DNA from 3 places in the Paenibacillus graminis genome. Region 1 is predicted to be linked to each of the others. Evidence: riboswitches for the same ligand, from Rfam matches in the RefSeq annotation. Region 1 holds a riboswitch; each other region holds the start of a gene.
The links. A riboswitch is a leader RNA that binds a small molecule or an ion and turns the genes downstream of it on or off. The one in region 1 is predicted to bind cyclic di-GMP.
Positions count from the first base shown of each region.

Region 1 (4,196 bases):
ACCCTCTCAGGTCGGCTACGCATCGTCGCCTTGGTAGGCCGTTACCCCACCAACTAGCTAATGCGCCGCAGGCCCATCCTCTAGCAGCAGATTGCTCCGCCTTTCATCCCTAGCCCAGGTGGGCCAGGGAATTATCCGGTATTAGCTACCGTTTCCGGTAGTTATCCCAGTCTAGAGGGTAGGTTGCCTACGTGTTACTCACCCGTCCGCCGCTAACCTACTGGAGTGCAAGCACTCCAGTAAATCCGCTCGACTTGCATGTATTAGGCACGCCGCCAGCGTTCGTCCTGAGCCAGGATCAAACTCTCCAAATAGGTTTTTTCGAGCGGTTGCTTCACCCGAATTACTCCGAGAAAATAACCATCCGAAAAAGATATTGAAAAGAGCGATTGCTCATTTTGAAACATCTGACGAGAATAAAATATTCTCTAATTTGGATCTCACTTACGTGAAATCCCACTCACTCGTTGTTCAGTTTTCAAAGATCAAGCTCGTCGTCGGTGTCGATTATCTCGTCACCAGCAACTCTTATAATATATCATGTTTGTCTTAGCAATGCAAGCTTTTTTTGTAACGATTTAATCAATCGTTTCTAATTTACTTGGCAGCGCTCCAACAACGCTTATTTATAATACCCTATAGTGATATAAAAAAGCAACCCTTTAGAAAAAGAAAGATAACCCGCTTAATATTTAAGCGGGTTATCTTCAAAAATCCTATTGTTAATAGCACATTCACTCTTCTTAATAAAACTTCGCTGCAGAATATTTGCTTGCTACTTTTATTAATCCTGTATCTTTGTTGTTCTTGCCCAAGCCGGCATCGACTGTAGTGTCGATAGTCACCCATTTGCCGTCAAGCAGAACTTCATTCCAGGCATGGTATGAAGTCACATAGCTGGTATTCCCCATGACCAATTTGGTAGGTATGCCTTGACTGCGAAGCATAGTTGCAAACAATGAAGCATAATCGTAGCAAATCCCCTTTTTGGTAGCCAGAGTATTGTCATTGTTAGGGATGTAGTCGGTCGTAACACTGGAAGCCAAGCTATAGTCATATTTCACATTAGAAACGATGTAGTTGTAAATTGCTTTTACCTTTTGTTCATCAGTGGTCAGGCCCTGAGTAAGCTGAGCGGCCTTCAGAACTGATTTATCGGAAGAACTCCATTTCACATTCTGTACGGAGCTCAAGTATACGGTGTTTGCATTGCTCAAGCTGAGGTCTACGGTTTCGGAGGATATCACTTTGTATTTGTTGCCGGTAGTGTTCTCCAGAACAGAAACTTTATAAGAACCGTTACCTTGCTGCAGCGGGAAGGTCTCATTGGGCTTAGAGGCATAGAGGTTATATGTGTAGCTGTTGTTGTCCTTAGTGATCATGAGCTTAATACGCTTGTCCTTAGGAACTTCATAGGAAACAGCGATAACTCCTTGATTCAATTGTGATGTATTCAACCAGCCTGAGTCAGTACTGGCGGCTTCAGCTGAGCCTGTCTGAACGGAAGTGGCAACTACAAACAATGTTAACAACGAAAAAAAGAACTTCTTCATGGATAAAACCCCTTTCGGTAGCTGGCTGCCATCCGTATTGGGAAGGCCCTTTAGCTTTGCGTCCCTACCTTTCGATAGGTTTGCCGTTATCGTATAAGCTTTATCTGTTCTTACTTCATAGAGCGATTTGATAGATTCATATTAAGAACAAACAAAAAAAGCCTCTTCATTCGGTAGCTGGCTGCCATCCATAGCGGGAAGGCCCTTTAGCTTTGCGTCCCTACCTTTCGATAGGTTTGCCGTTATCGTGCTTAGCTTTTATAGTTATATAGTATCATACTTATATCTATATTCAAGACCTAAATCACTAGATTCCTACTACTTTTTAATAAAATTTTAATATACTTCACTTTTAATCCGCAGCTAATTGGAATTTAAGGCAATCTGGCATGAATAATCAGGCGATGCGTCGGATTGACCAATGGATCGCAGGTAATCAGAGTGAGTATCTTATCATCGTTATGTCCATTTAATACGGAAACATCCGTAGGCTCTACAATTGAAATATCATATACTACGTATTGGTAATCCTGTTCCTTTGTTTGTACGGATATAGTATCACCGACCTCAACTTCATTGAGTCTGTTAAAAAGCCTGCCTGCAGTTCTTGATCTGTGTGCGGCAATCGCAGCATTGCCAACCTGCCCAATAGCAGCGGTCTCCTTCATATGGGCGGCAGCATGTTTCATGTTGGCTTTGGTTGCCCCTTCCAGTACAGGCAGCTTCAAATTGATTTTGCTGATCTGGATAATGCCTGTGATCTTGCCGCCCAGCTTAACTTCGGGAGCCGGGGCTTCTGTCGCTTTCGCCAGGTCACCCTCAGAGGATTCCTCAGCGAGAAGCTGGGTGACTTCAGCGTATTGTTTGTGCAAATCTGACTGCGGTGACGGTGAAGGCGTAATCTCACTGTATGCCTGTTCCGCTTCCTCCAGCAGCTTCTGCTGCTGCCAGTCGTTGTACCATTCATTTGCTTTGGGGTACAGCATAATCAGAATCCCGGCAAGAATAATCAAGTAAGAGAACTTGCGCATGAAATCACCTCCGTAAGTTAGTCTGTTTTAAAATACCCACTTCCGGCTTCCGAAGAAATTGATCACTACGGTTACTATAGTAACCAGCACTTTGGCAACCAGCACCTGAATACCGAAGCGGTCTGTCAGCAAATGCATAAGCAGGACCGATATGCCCAGCACAATCAGGTTCAGTATTATAAACCTTACCAGTTGCATCCGGTCAAAACCGTCCTTGCTTCCCCGGTCCTGATCCCGAAAGGTCACCTTCTTGTTCCATATGAAACTATTGGCCGTACCGGCGCTGTAAGAAATGATCTGTGCCGGAGTATTCAACATTCCCAGTGAATGCAGCAGGGTAAAGACGGCAAAATCAATCAAGGTATTCAGCACACCTACGGCATTAAATTTTAAAAACTGGATGAACCCTGCATTAAGCTGTCTATCTGACATAATCGTTGTCCTTCCGCACGCCCGTTTTCTCTTCGCCGCTCTCCGCATCGCCGTAACCTCTCGTCTCACGCACGATATATAGCGGTCTATCCTTGGATTCATCATAGATTCGCCCAATGTATTCACCGATTACACCGAGCAGCATAAGCACAATACCATTAAACAGCAGGTTCACGCCGACGATAGAAGCCCAGCCCGGGACAGTCCATGAGGTGAATATTTTCTGAAACAAAACAAAGAACAGATAAAGAAAGCTTGAGAAGGACAGAAAGAAGCCAATGTATGATGCTATTTTTAACGGTTTGTGGGAAAAGGAGGTGATGCCGTCCAGCGCAAACCGGATCATTTTCTTCAGCGGATATTTGGTTTCACCGGCAAAACGCTCTTCACGCACGTATTCAACCATGGTCTGGCGGAAGCCCACCCAGCTTACCAGCCCCCGGACATAGCGATTTTTCTCCTTCAGACCGCGCAGCACATCGCACACTTTGCGGTCAATTAACCGGAAATCCCCCGTGTCTGTAGGAATTTCCACACTGGTCATGCTGCTGAGCAGACGGTAGAACATCTTCGCAGTTGCTTTTTTGAAAAGAGTCTCTCCCTGACGCTTAAGCCGCTTGGCATAGACTACCTCATACCCCTCTTTCCACTTCGCGATCATCTGCAAAATCACCTCAGGCGGGTCCTGAAGATCCGCATCAATAACCACGACCGCCTCGCCTTCAGCATAATCCATCCCCGCCGTGATCGCCACCTGATGGCCAAAATTGCGCGAGAAATCAACCAGCTTGACATGCTCGTCGCGGCTGCTGACCTCACGCATAATCTCAGCTGTACGATCCCGGCTCCCGTCGTTAACGAAGACAAGCTCGTAAGAACCGCCGCAGCCGTCCATGACCTTTTTGAGACGCTCATACGTATGCTGAATGACCTCTTCCTCATTGAACATGGGGACAATCACACTGTATCTGGCTTTCACCTTGGTTCCTCCTAAAATTGTGTAACTGCTGTGTAAGCATCCGCCACTTCATTAGAAAACCCAGGAAGGGAACCAGCGCAGCACAACGTCCACATAATCTTTACTAACCTGCATGCCTGACAGCACAGGATAAAACATTACAAAAAGCAGTGCGGCAACGGCCACATAAGCATAACGCATATACCGGGCCTCCGGGTATTT
Region 1 is NZ_CP009287.1:817,624-821,819, reverse strand. Features, by position in the region: rRNA gene PGRAT_RS03535 (16S ribosomal RNA) at 1-314, opposite strand, end outside; gene PGRAT_RS03530 (transglutaminase-like domain-containing protein) at 744-1,553, opposite strand; cyclic di-GMP riboswitch class I at 1,567-1,648, opposite strand; cyclic di-GMP riboswitch class I at 1,723-1,804, opposite strand; gene PGRAT_RS03525 (class D sortase) at 1,928-2,584, opposite strand; gene PGRAT_RS03520 (GtrA family protein) at 2,612-3,016, opposite strand; gene PGRAT_RS03515 (glycosyltransferase family 2 protein) at 3,006-3,995, opposite strand; gene PGRAT_RS03510 (glycosyltransferase family 39 protein) at 4,047-4,196, opposite strand, start outside.

Region 2 (4,196 bases), 1.7 Mb from region 1:
GTCCTTGTGAATGCAAATGTCGCCGCTTGATTTGATGATGGTGTTATGGCACTCTGGGATGTCAACGCAGACATTGGTTTCCTCCATGCGAGCTACTCCGGTATACAGTTCCTTCAGCAATTTCAATAACGACACCAGCATAGCATCATTAAAAGCATCGATGAACAGGGCTGGCCGTAAGAAAACGTCCAGAATCCGCTGCAGCTGTTTGTTGTCTGGGTGAGAGATATACTTGATGCTGGCCACTACGGATTCCAGATCACGTATCAGGACGGGGATCCTCTTATATTTACTCTCCATGAGCAGCTGAATGACTTGCCCGAACTTTACGGTCTGCTGCCGGGATTGTATTTCCTGGATCAGCAGTCTGGAAGCTTGCCGCAGCAGGCTGACTTCTTCGATCAGCTTCTCGGAGAGGTGATAGAGACGGTTGTAGGTTACACCGAAGGCGCCTGAATACAACTGGCTGTTGCCCACCTTGCCCAGTATGTAAATACTGCCTGTTGCTGTAATGGTAGAATTATGGACATTGCCGCATACATACACATTTCCTAAAGACTCGATGATCGAGTTGTCCTCCACGTCCTGGTGCACAATGACATCGCCAGAAAATACGATATTGCCTATTTGGCGGTTGACACTGCCCGGAACGGTATATGCGGTAGTGATATCGAAAGTTTTGACATATGTGCCAGTAACACGCGGCCGGCCTTCTACAAGGGCTGTAATTTCATGGCTTGGCCGCAGCAGGGTGCCCTCCTTGGCCATAACTTTGATATCCCGGGGAGCTGGGGCATGCAAAATGCTGCCGTATACATCATACCCGGGCACACCTTCACGCGGCGGATGCTTGCGGGCAATGATATCGCCTTTCTTCGCGGTAGGAATCCGCAGATAGCTCCGGTAATCCACAACCCCTTCTGTTTCTTCAAAAGTACTATCAGCCTGCCCGGCAAAAAATAAATCGAGCTTCGCATCCTCGCCTGCAGCAGGCGGCGTGCCTTCCGCCACACAAACCGGCAGGTGGGTCGGATGATTCAATTCCGCATAAATTGCGGGGATATTCAGGTTTTGGGAAATCGATTTTTTCTCGAAATCGGCAATAATCTGTTCAATGCCAAGGGTGGACAACAGAGTGGAAGGGTCCCTTTCAGCTCTTACCGCGAGATGGCTCGATGCCGGGGTGTTCACCAGGTTCCATTCATACTGTTCTACACGGTTCAGGGTAAAGAAGGCTTGGAGTTTATCCTCGGAGACGGTGATCTGATAGGGAGGCGGTTCTTGTATGGACCAGGTAACCCGGTCAGTGGATACGACGGGTACGGGACCAGCTACCGGCTGATTGTTAAGCTCCAGCATTACAGGCGGGACCGCCGAGAGGAATGCCGGCTCGCCGCCGGGCAGCGGGGAGGTGATGTAAAAACGGTTATCTTGAACAATAATAATGCCATTCTGATCCTGTGTCCCGTAAGGCCGGGAAGGAAGGGGGGATGCAGCCGCAGTCTCAGTCTCTTTCTCTTTCATCCCGGTCTGACCGGCAGGCTTATTCAAAATTTTCTCAGTAATGCGCTGTGGCATTGCGTTTGGCTCCTTTTTAGATAATCAATGGGCATTTGGACATAAGAGTATCCCGGCAGGCAGATACGGTACCCAAACGGATACCCGCACAGTTCAGCGTCTTCTTGGCAGCCTGGCAGCCATGGATGGTGATGTTCACATCTTTAGGCCCATTGCTTTGCGTCCTATCCTTTCAGATAGTTTGCCGTTATGAAATGGATCAGTGATTAGCCGAAATCAGGTGCTTAACCCGAATGAAATCGACAAAGGAATCATAGTTGAAAATTCAAATATATAAACTTTTGCAACCTTTATTCTAGTACTAGAGTCACTAATTTACAATATTTAATTATATATTTATATAGATGAAATGGCTATCAGTCAGCAGATAGAATTCAGCCTCTACGGCTGGTTTGACAAATATGATTGAGCATGTGATAATTCTTCCTGACGGTCGTCAGGGAGGCGGTATAAGAATGACAGCTGGCGCTATTTTGCAAGCCGCATTGTTCCAATTTGCTGAAAAAGGCTTTGAGGGGGCATCATTGGCGGGGATTGCCCAGTCGGTAGGGATTAAAAAACAGTCCATCGCAACCTATTTTCCTAAAAAAGAGGATTTGTTTATCGCAGCATTTCAGGAAATGGCCCGGCATTATATTGAATTTCTTGACCGGTTGTACAGGGAAATCCTTGGCACCTCTGTAGAGGTTAGACTGCGTGAAATTGTATACAGGACCTATTTTTATAGGGTAGAGTACCCTGTTCTGACCGCCTTTTACAAAAGGAGTGTTCAATTCCCTGCGCCTTTCTTTCAGGAGATGCTGGAGCAGCAGATTTCAATGCTGGAGCAGCGTTCAGCGGCATTTTACCGGGCTATTTTTGAGGAAGGCATGAACTCCGGGGAGATTCGGCGGCAGCACACGGAAAGCCTGCTCTCAGCTTATTATTGTTTACAGGATGGAATTGCCATGCAGATGTTTTTTTACAGCCAGGAAGAATTCGGGCGCCGTCTGAAGGATATCTGGGAGATATTCTGGGCAGGCATTAAGCAGACATAACGAAGGGGAGGGATCGTACCATGCGGGTAGAGCGGGTTACCACCGAAGCAGGGCTGCAGGAGGCTTTCAGAATCAGACGGGAAGTGTTTGTGGAGGAACAGGGCGTGGCGCTGGCAGATGAATTTGATGATCACGAAAAGCACGCAGAGCATATATTGCTCTATCAGGAAGAGCTTCCTGTGGGAACGGCCAGACTTAGGAGTGTGGACGGGTGGGCTAAGCTTGAACGGATTTGCCTTAGCGCTCCTTACCGCAAAAGCGGACTGGGGTCCGTTATAATCGATACACTGGAAAAAATGGCGGTTGAACGGGGGCACCGGCAAGCCAAGCTGCATGGCCAGAAGCAGGCCGAGGGCTTTTATCAGAGGCTGGGGTATGTAACGAGTTCGCAGGTCTTTATGGAGGATGGCATTCCACACGTGCTTATGGTCAAGCAGCTATAGATGAAATTGCCTAAACTACTTTTCACTTCTTTCTATTATATATAGACTCCTCTAGAATAAATATGAAACGATAGCAACCGGCGGCAGAGCCGGATAGGAGAGGAGCAAGTACAAGACGAAATACCGCACAAAGCTATTGAAACCGCTTACGGATCGGGTATGGATTTTTTTGATACAGCCAATGTCTACGAAAAAGGAGCAGCCGAAAAGGTGCTGGGCGAAACCCTGTGCGGATATCCCCGCGAGTCTTATGTGCTGGCTACCAAAACTATACCGGGCAGGCCGGTGTAAGGTTTGGCATGAAACAGCGATTCCTGAATATACTCTCACTACCGAATTTCCTCTAAAAGGAGTCCTGGCCATGCCAACACATCCGTATGTTTCCCGTTTTTTTGTGAATGCCGATGCCCGCCGCGACAAGCTGATTTATGATTTGCCGGAATCCTGGTGGAGCCGGCCTTATGAATACGAATGGTGCACGAATTTTGTTTCGCCCCATGATGTGGTGCTGGATGCGGCCTGCGGGATCTCCCATCCGCTCAAGTTCTACCTTGCCGGCTACAGCGCGGAGGTTCATGCCTGCGATATCGATGCGCGGATACTGTCCCGGGATGCCATTATGCAGGACATTGCCAGCGACATCGGCGAGGAAGCCGCTCGGCTGGTGGAAGCCAGACGGACCACCCGCCTGCATCTGGCGCAGGCTAATCTGACCGCATTGCCTTATGAGAATGAAAGCTTTGATACTATATTCTGCATCTCGGTTCTGGAGCATTTATCACTGGAGGATTCTGTACGAGCCGTAAGGGAGTTTCACCGCACACTGAATGGAGAAGGACTGCTTGTACTGACTTTTGATTACCCTACGGTTAATCTTCTGCGGATGAATGAAGTGCTGCTGCAGGCCGGATTTGAGTATTGGGGCGAGACAGATTTTAAGCTTCCCGCGGATGCTGTACGGACGGAGCAGTGGGGCGGACTCAACTGTTTCCGGGCCGTGCTTAAAAAGGCGCGAATCTAGCAGAAATCAGAATCCTGGCAGAATACCAACCCTTAATTTGGATTTTCCCCTCTATTATAGTAGAATAATTGGCAGATTAAGAGAGAGGGGTCCAAGATTTTGCGCAGATTTGCAGTC
Region 2 is NZ_CP009287.1:2,473,425-2,477,620, forward strand. Features, by position in the region: gene PGRAT_RS09960 (FapA family protein) at 1-1,578, opposite strand, end outside; cyclic di-GMP riboswitch class I at 1,682-1,774, opposite strand; gene PGRAT_RS09965 (TetR/AcrR family transcriptional regulator) at 2,034-2,615, shown strand; gene PGRAT_RS09970 (GNAT family N-acetyltransferase) at 2,636-3,058, shown strand; partial or broken gene PGRAT_RS32295 (aldo/keto reductase) at 3,167-3,325, shown strand; gene PGRAT_RS09975 (class I SAM-dependent methyltransferase) at 3,420-4,079, shown strand; gene PGRAT_RS09980 (CapA family protein) at 4,179-4,196, shown strand, end outside.
Region 2: another riboswitch for cyclic di-GMP. It lies ahead of PGRAT_RS09960 (FapA family protein); the one in region 1 lies ahead of PGRAT_RS03530 (transglutaminase-like domain-containing protein).

Region 3 (4,196 bases), 440 kb from region 1:
GTGGACTACGAGTTCAAGCTGCTGAAATCGGTGGTTGAGGTGAACAAAGACCAGCGCTTTATGATCATCTCGAAGCTGCATGAGTCGCTTGGCAATCTGCGCGGTGCAGTAATCGGCATCTGGGGCCTGGCCTTTAAGCCAAACACCGACGATGTCCGGGAAGCCCCGGCCCGGGAAATTGTTGAGAGCCTGGTGGCCGAAGGCGCTACAGTGAAGCTGTATGATCCGATTGCTGTTGAGAACTTCAGACAGCAATATGATCATCCGCAGCTGCGCTGGTGCGGCCTGCCGGAAGAAGCGGCGGAAGGCAGCGATGCGGTCTGCCTGCTGACCGACTGGAGCGTGTTCAAGGACATCGATCTGCACAAGCTTGCGGAGAGCATGCGCCGCCAGGTGCTGATCGACGGACGCAACGTCTACTCCAAAGAGCAGATCGAGGGAACAGGCTTTGAGTACCATTCTGTCGGACGTCCGCAAATGGGGGGCCTCAGCGGCTACTCCCCCAGCGTAGCCGGGGCGATCTAAGTTTTAACTGCCGCCAAACAAGTGGCAATGCCGGAACTTTGGCAGGGAGCTTCGCCTGCCGGGTGAAGCAGCTTGGGCGAACTAATTCCATTGGCTCGTTTTCCAGTGGAAATGCTGCAGGGAAAGCTGTTAAGGGAGGAACGGAGAGGAATTTTGGAACTGTAGGAGCGAATGCGTCCGCCTTTGTCTGTGGATTTCCACCGCGAACAGCGGTAACAATCAAGAAATCTGCAGACAACAGCGGCCGGAAGTCCAAACATTCCTTGCAGAGACTCCCGTAACAGCCGATCTGAAGTATTGTCACGCAACATAATGCGTCAGTGACATTCCTGCCTTTCATGCGAAAGCCACCCGGCAGCAGCTCACAATAACAATCCGATATTTACGCGACAACACATAAATAGGAGGGTTCACTTATGAAACTGGTACTTCTATCTGGCGGTTCTGGTAAACGGCTCTGGCCTTTGTCCAACGATTCTCGTTCCAAGCAATTTCTGAAAGTGCTGCAAAGCCCGGCAGGTGAACCGGAATCTATGGTACAGCGGGTATGGAGACAATTGCAGGAGACAGGGATGGCGGACTCGTCTTATTTGGCTACCGGCCGCAGCCAAGTCGAAATGATTCAGAGCCAGCTCGGCGCAGAGGTGCCAATCATTGTGGAGCCGGAGCGCCGCGATACCTTCCCGGCCATTGCTCTGACTGCAGCTTACCTGTATTCAATGGCAGGGGTGTCTCCAAGTGAGACCGTGGCTATTCTCCCCGTCGATCCGTATGTGGAGGCTTCATTTTTTGAAACCGTCGTCCAGCTTGAGGCAACGATGCAGGAAAGCGGCGCAAATCTGGCGCTGATGGGCGTGGTCCCTGAGCTTGCATCCGAGAAATACGGCTATATTATTCCTACCAGCGATGAGGCGGCGGCAAGCGGCTATATGCAGGTGAGCCACTTCCAGGAGAAGCCCGACCGCGTACAGGCCGAAGAGCTGATCAGCCGGGGGGCACTGTGGAACTGCGGAGTATTCGCTTTCCGCCTGGGCTATCTGCTGGATATTTTGCAGCGCAAAGGTCTGCCTTTGAACTATGAGGAACTGCAAAAGCAGTATAAACTGCTGTCGTCCATCAGCTTTGACTACGAAGTGGTGGAAAAAGAAGAGAATATCGTCGTTCAGCCTTATGCCGGGTTCTGGAAGGATCTGGGTACCTGGAATACCCTCACCGAGGAAATGAGCAGCAATCATGTGGGGAAAGGCTTCGTGACCGATGATTCCGAAGGGACTTGCCTAATCAATGAGCTGGATATTCCGATCACAGTAATCGGAGCGAAGGACCTGATTATCGCAGCCAGCCCGGACGGCATTCTGGTGACCCACAAAACGGAAAGCCCGCGCATCAAGGAAGTGCTGAAGTCTTTTGAACAACGACCGATGTACGAGGAGCGCCGCTGGGGCCACTATAAGGTCATTGATTATGTGAAGTACGATGAGGGCAATGAAGTGCTGACCAAGCGGATTTTCATCGCAGAAGGTAAAAATATCAGCTATCAGCTGCATCACAAGCGCAGTGAAATCTGGACGATCGTCAGCGGCGAGGCAAGCATTGTGCTGAATGAGAAGATGCATAATGTGAAAGCAGGGGATGTAGTCCGCATACCGGAAGGGACAAAACATGCCATTCTGGCGCTGACAGATGTGGAGTTCATTGAAGTGCAGACCGGCTCGGAACTGGTAGAAGAAGACAATATCCGCATTACGCTGGAGTGGGAAGATATCGCTCTGCAGCAGTTTATTTCGTAAAAAAATGCGCTGATGGCGCTGTCGAATCCGATGAAATTATCCCGGTTCATGTCGATTTAAGGGTTTGGAGATAGGGCTAAATAATCTATTTACCCAAATGTTACAATTCCAAAACAGGTATTAAGAACCATTTATTAAGGAAAGTTCATTAATGCTCTAAACTAAAAATTTAATAGAGACGATACTTACGGTAAGAGGGATAAATCCTTCCAAAACGACAAAGGCAAACCTAATCGAAAGATAGGGACGCAAAGCTATAGGGCCTTCGAAAGAGTGGCAGCCTGGCTACCGAAAGGAAGATGAATTTTGACAACTTACCGTAAGTCGCGTCTGGTGTCCATCATGTTAACTATTGCCCTGTTTCTGACTGCAGTGCCGCTTGGCCTGGGGGGCGCGCCATCGAAGGCAGCTGCTGCCTCGGATTCTCCAGCTCCGGTTAATCCCAATGCTTCAACTGCTGCCGTCAAGCTGCTTGACGAATTAAACGCTATTTCAGGAAAAGGCATTATCACTGGCCAGCATGACTATCTGGAGAGCCCAGATGAATTCAGCAACAAACTGAAGGGGACGAGCGGAAAGTACGCGGCCCTTCACGGCTACGAGCTTGGCTTAATCAGCGGCCAGTCGGAAAGCACTGGAGCAGCGCAGCGCAGAAATGTAGTGTACAGCGCAATCAACTGGTACAAAAATGGCGGTATCGTCGCTATGACCTTCCATGAGCAGCTGCCCGGCACTTCGTATCAATGGGCGAATGTGCAGAAGACGCTTAGCCAAGCGGACTTCAATAAGTATGTAACACCGGGAACGGCTCAATACAACAGCCTGATCGCCGATCTGGACAAAGTGGCCGTTTCGCTTAAGACCTTGCGGGACGCTGGCGTCCCGGTCCTATGGAGACCTTACCATGAAATGAACGGCAACTGGTTCTGGTGGGGCAAGAAAAATAATTTTGCGGAACTTTGGAATATTATGTATGACCGTTTCGTAAACGTTCATCAATTAAACAACCTGCTGTGGGTGTGGAACCCCAATGCTCCAAATGCCTCATCCGATCCTTATGAACTAACCTATCCGGGGGCGGATAAGGTAGACGTTCTCGCAGCAGATATATATAACAATGATTATATGAACAAATATCATGACAGCCTGCTGAGCCTCGCGGACGGCAAACCCATTGCCATTGGTGAAAATGGCGAAATGCCAAGCACAGCCAAGCTGCAGCTCTCCCAGAGACAATGGGTCTATATGATGAACTGGGGAAAAATGCTCTATGAGAACAACAGCACCACCACCATCAAAAACTTTATGAATGACGACTACACGGTAACACTGGATCAATACAAAGCTGGGCTGGATGTACCTGCGGCTCCACCTACTCCGGCGGCTACGCCAACCCCAGTGCCGACGGCTACACCGACACCGGTGCCAACGGCCACGCCAACACAGGTACCAACGGCCACGCCAACACCGGTACCAACGGCCACGCCGACACCGGTACCAACGGTTAAGCCTACGGCCACACCGGTACTATCTCCAGATAATGGTACGGTGGTTTCTCCCGCTCTAAATGGTCTTCAGGGAGAATATTTCAAGAATATGACGCTTTCGGGTACACCTGTACTCGTGCGTAACGACGCAGTAGTCAATTTTAACTGGCGGCAGGCTGCACCGGATAGCTCGCTTGGGGTGGATTCGTTCTCGATCCGCTGGACCGGGCTGATCAAACCGTCTTACAGCGAGACTTACACGATTTCCACGACTTCAGACGATGGTATCCGTGTCTGGATTGACGGTACAGCCGTGATCAGCAGCTGGACCAAGCAGAGCGGAACCGAACGTACCGGGAATATCACCTTGAAGGCAGGCCAGCTCTACGATATC
Region 3 is NZ_CP009287.1:1,262,450-1,266,645, forward strand. Features, by position in the region: gene PGRAT_RS05370 (UDP-glucose dehydrogenase family protein) at 1-525, shown strand, start outside; gene PGRAT_RS05375 (sugar phosphate nucleotidyltransferase) at 942-2,315, shown strand; cyclic di-GMP riboswitch class I at 2,528-2,608, shown strand; gene PGRAT_RS05380 (PA14 domain-containing protein) at 2,622-4,196, shown strand, end outside.
Region 3: another riboswitch for cyclic di-GMP. It lies ahead of PGRAT_RS05380 (PA14 domain-containing protein); the one in region 1 lies ahead of PGRAT_RS03530 (transglutaminase-like domain-containing protein).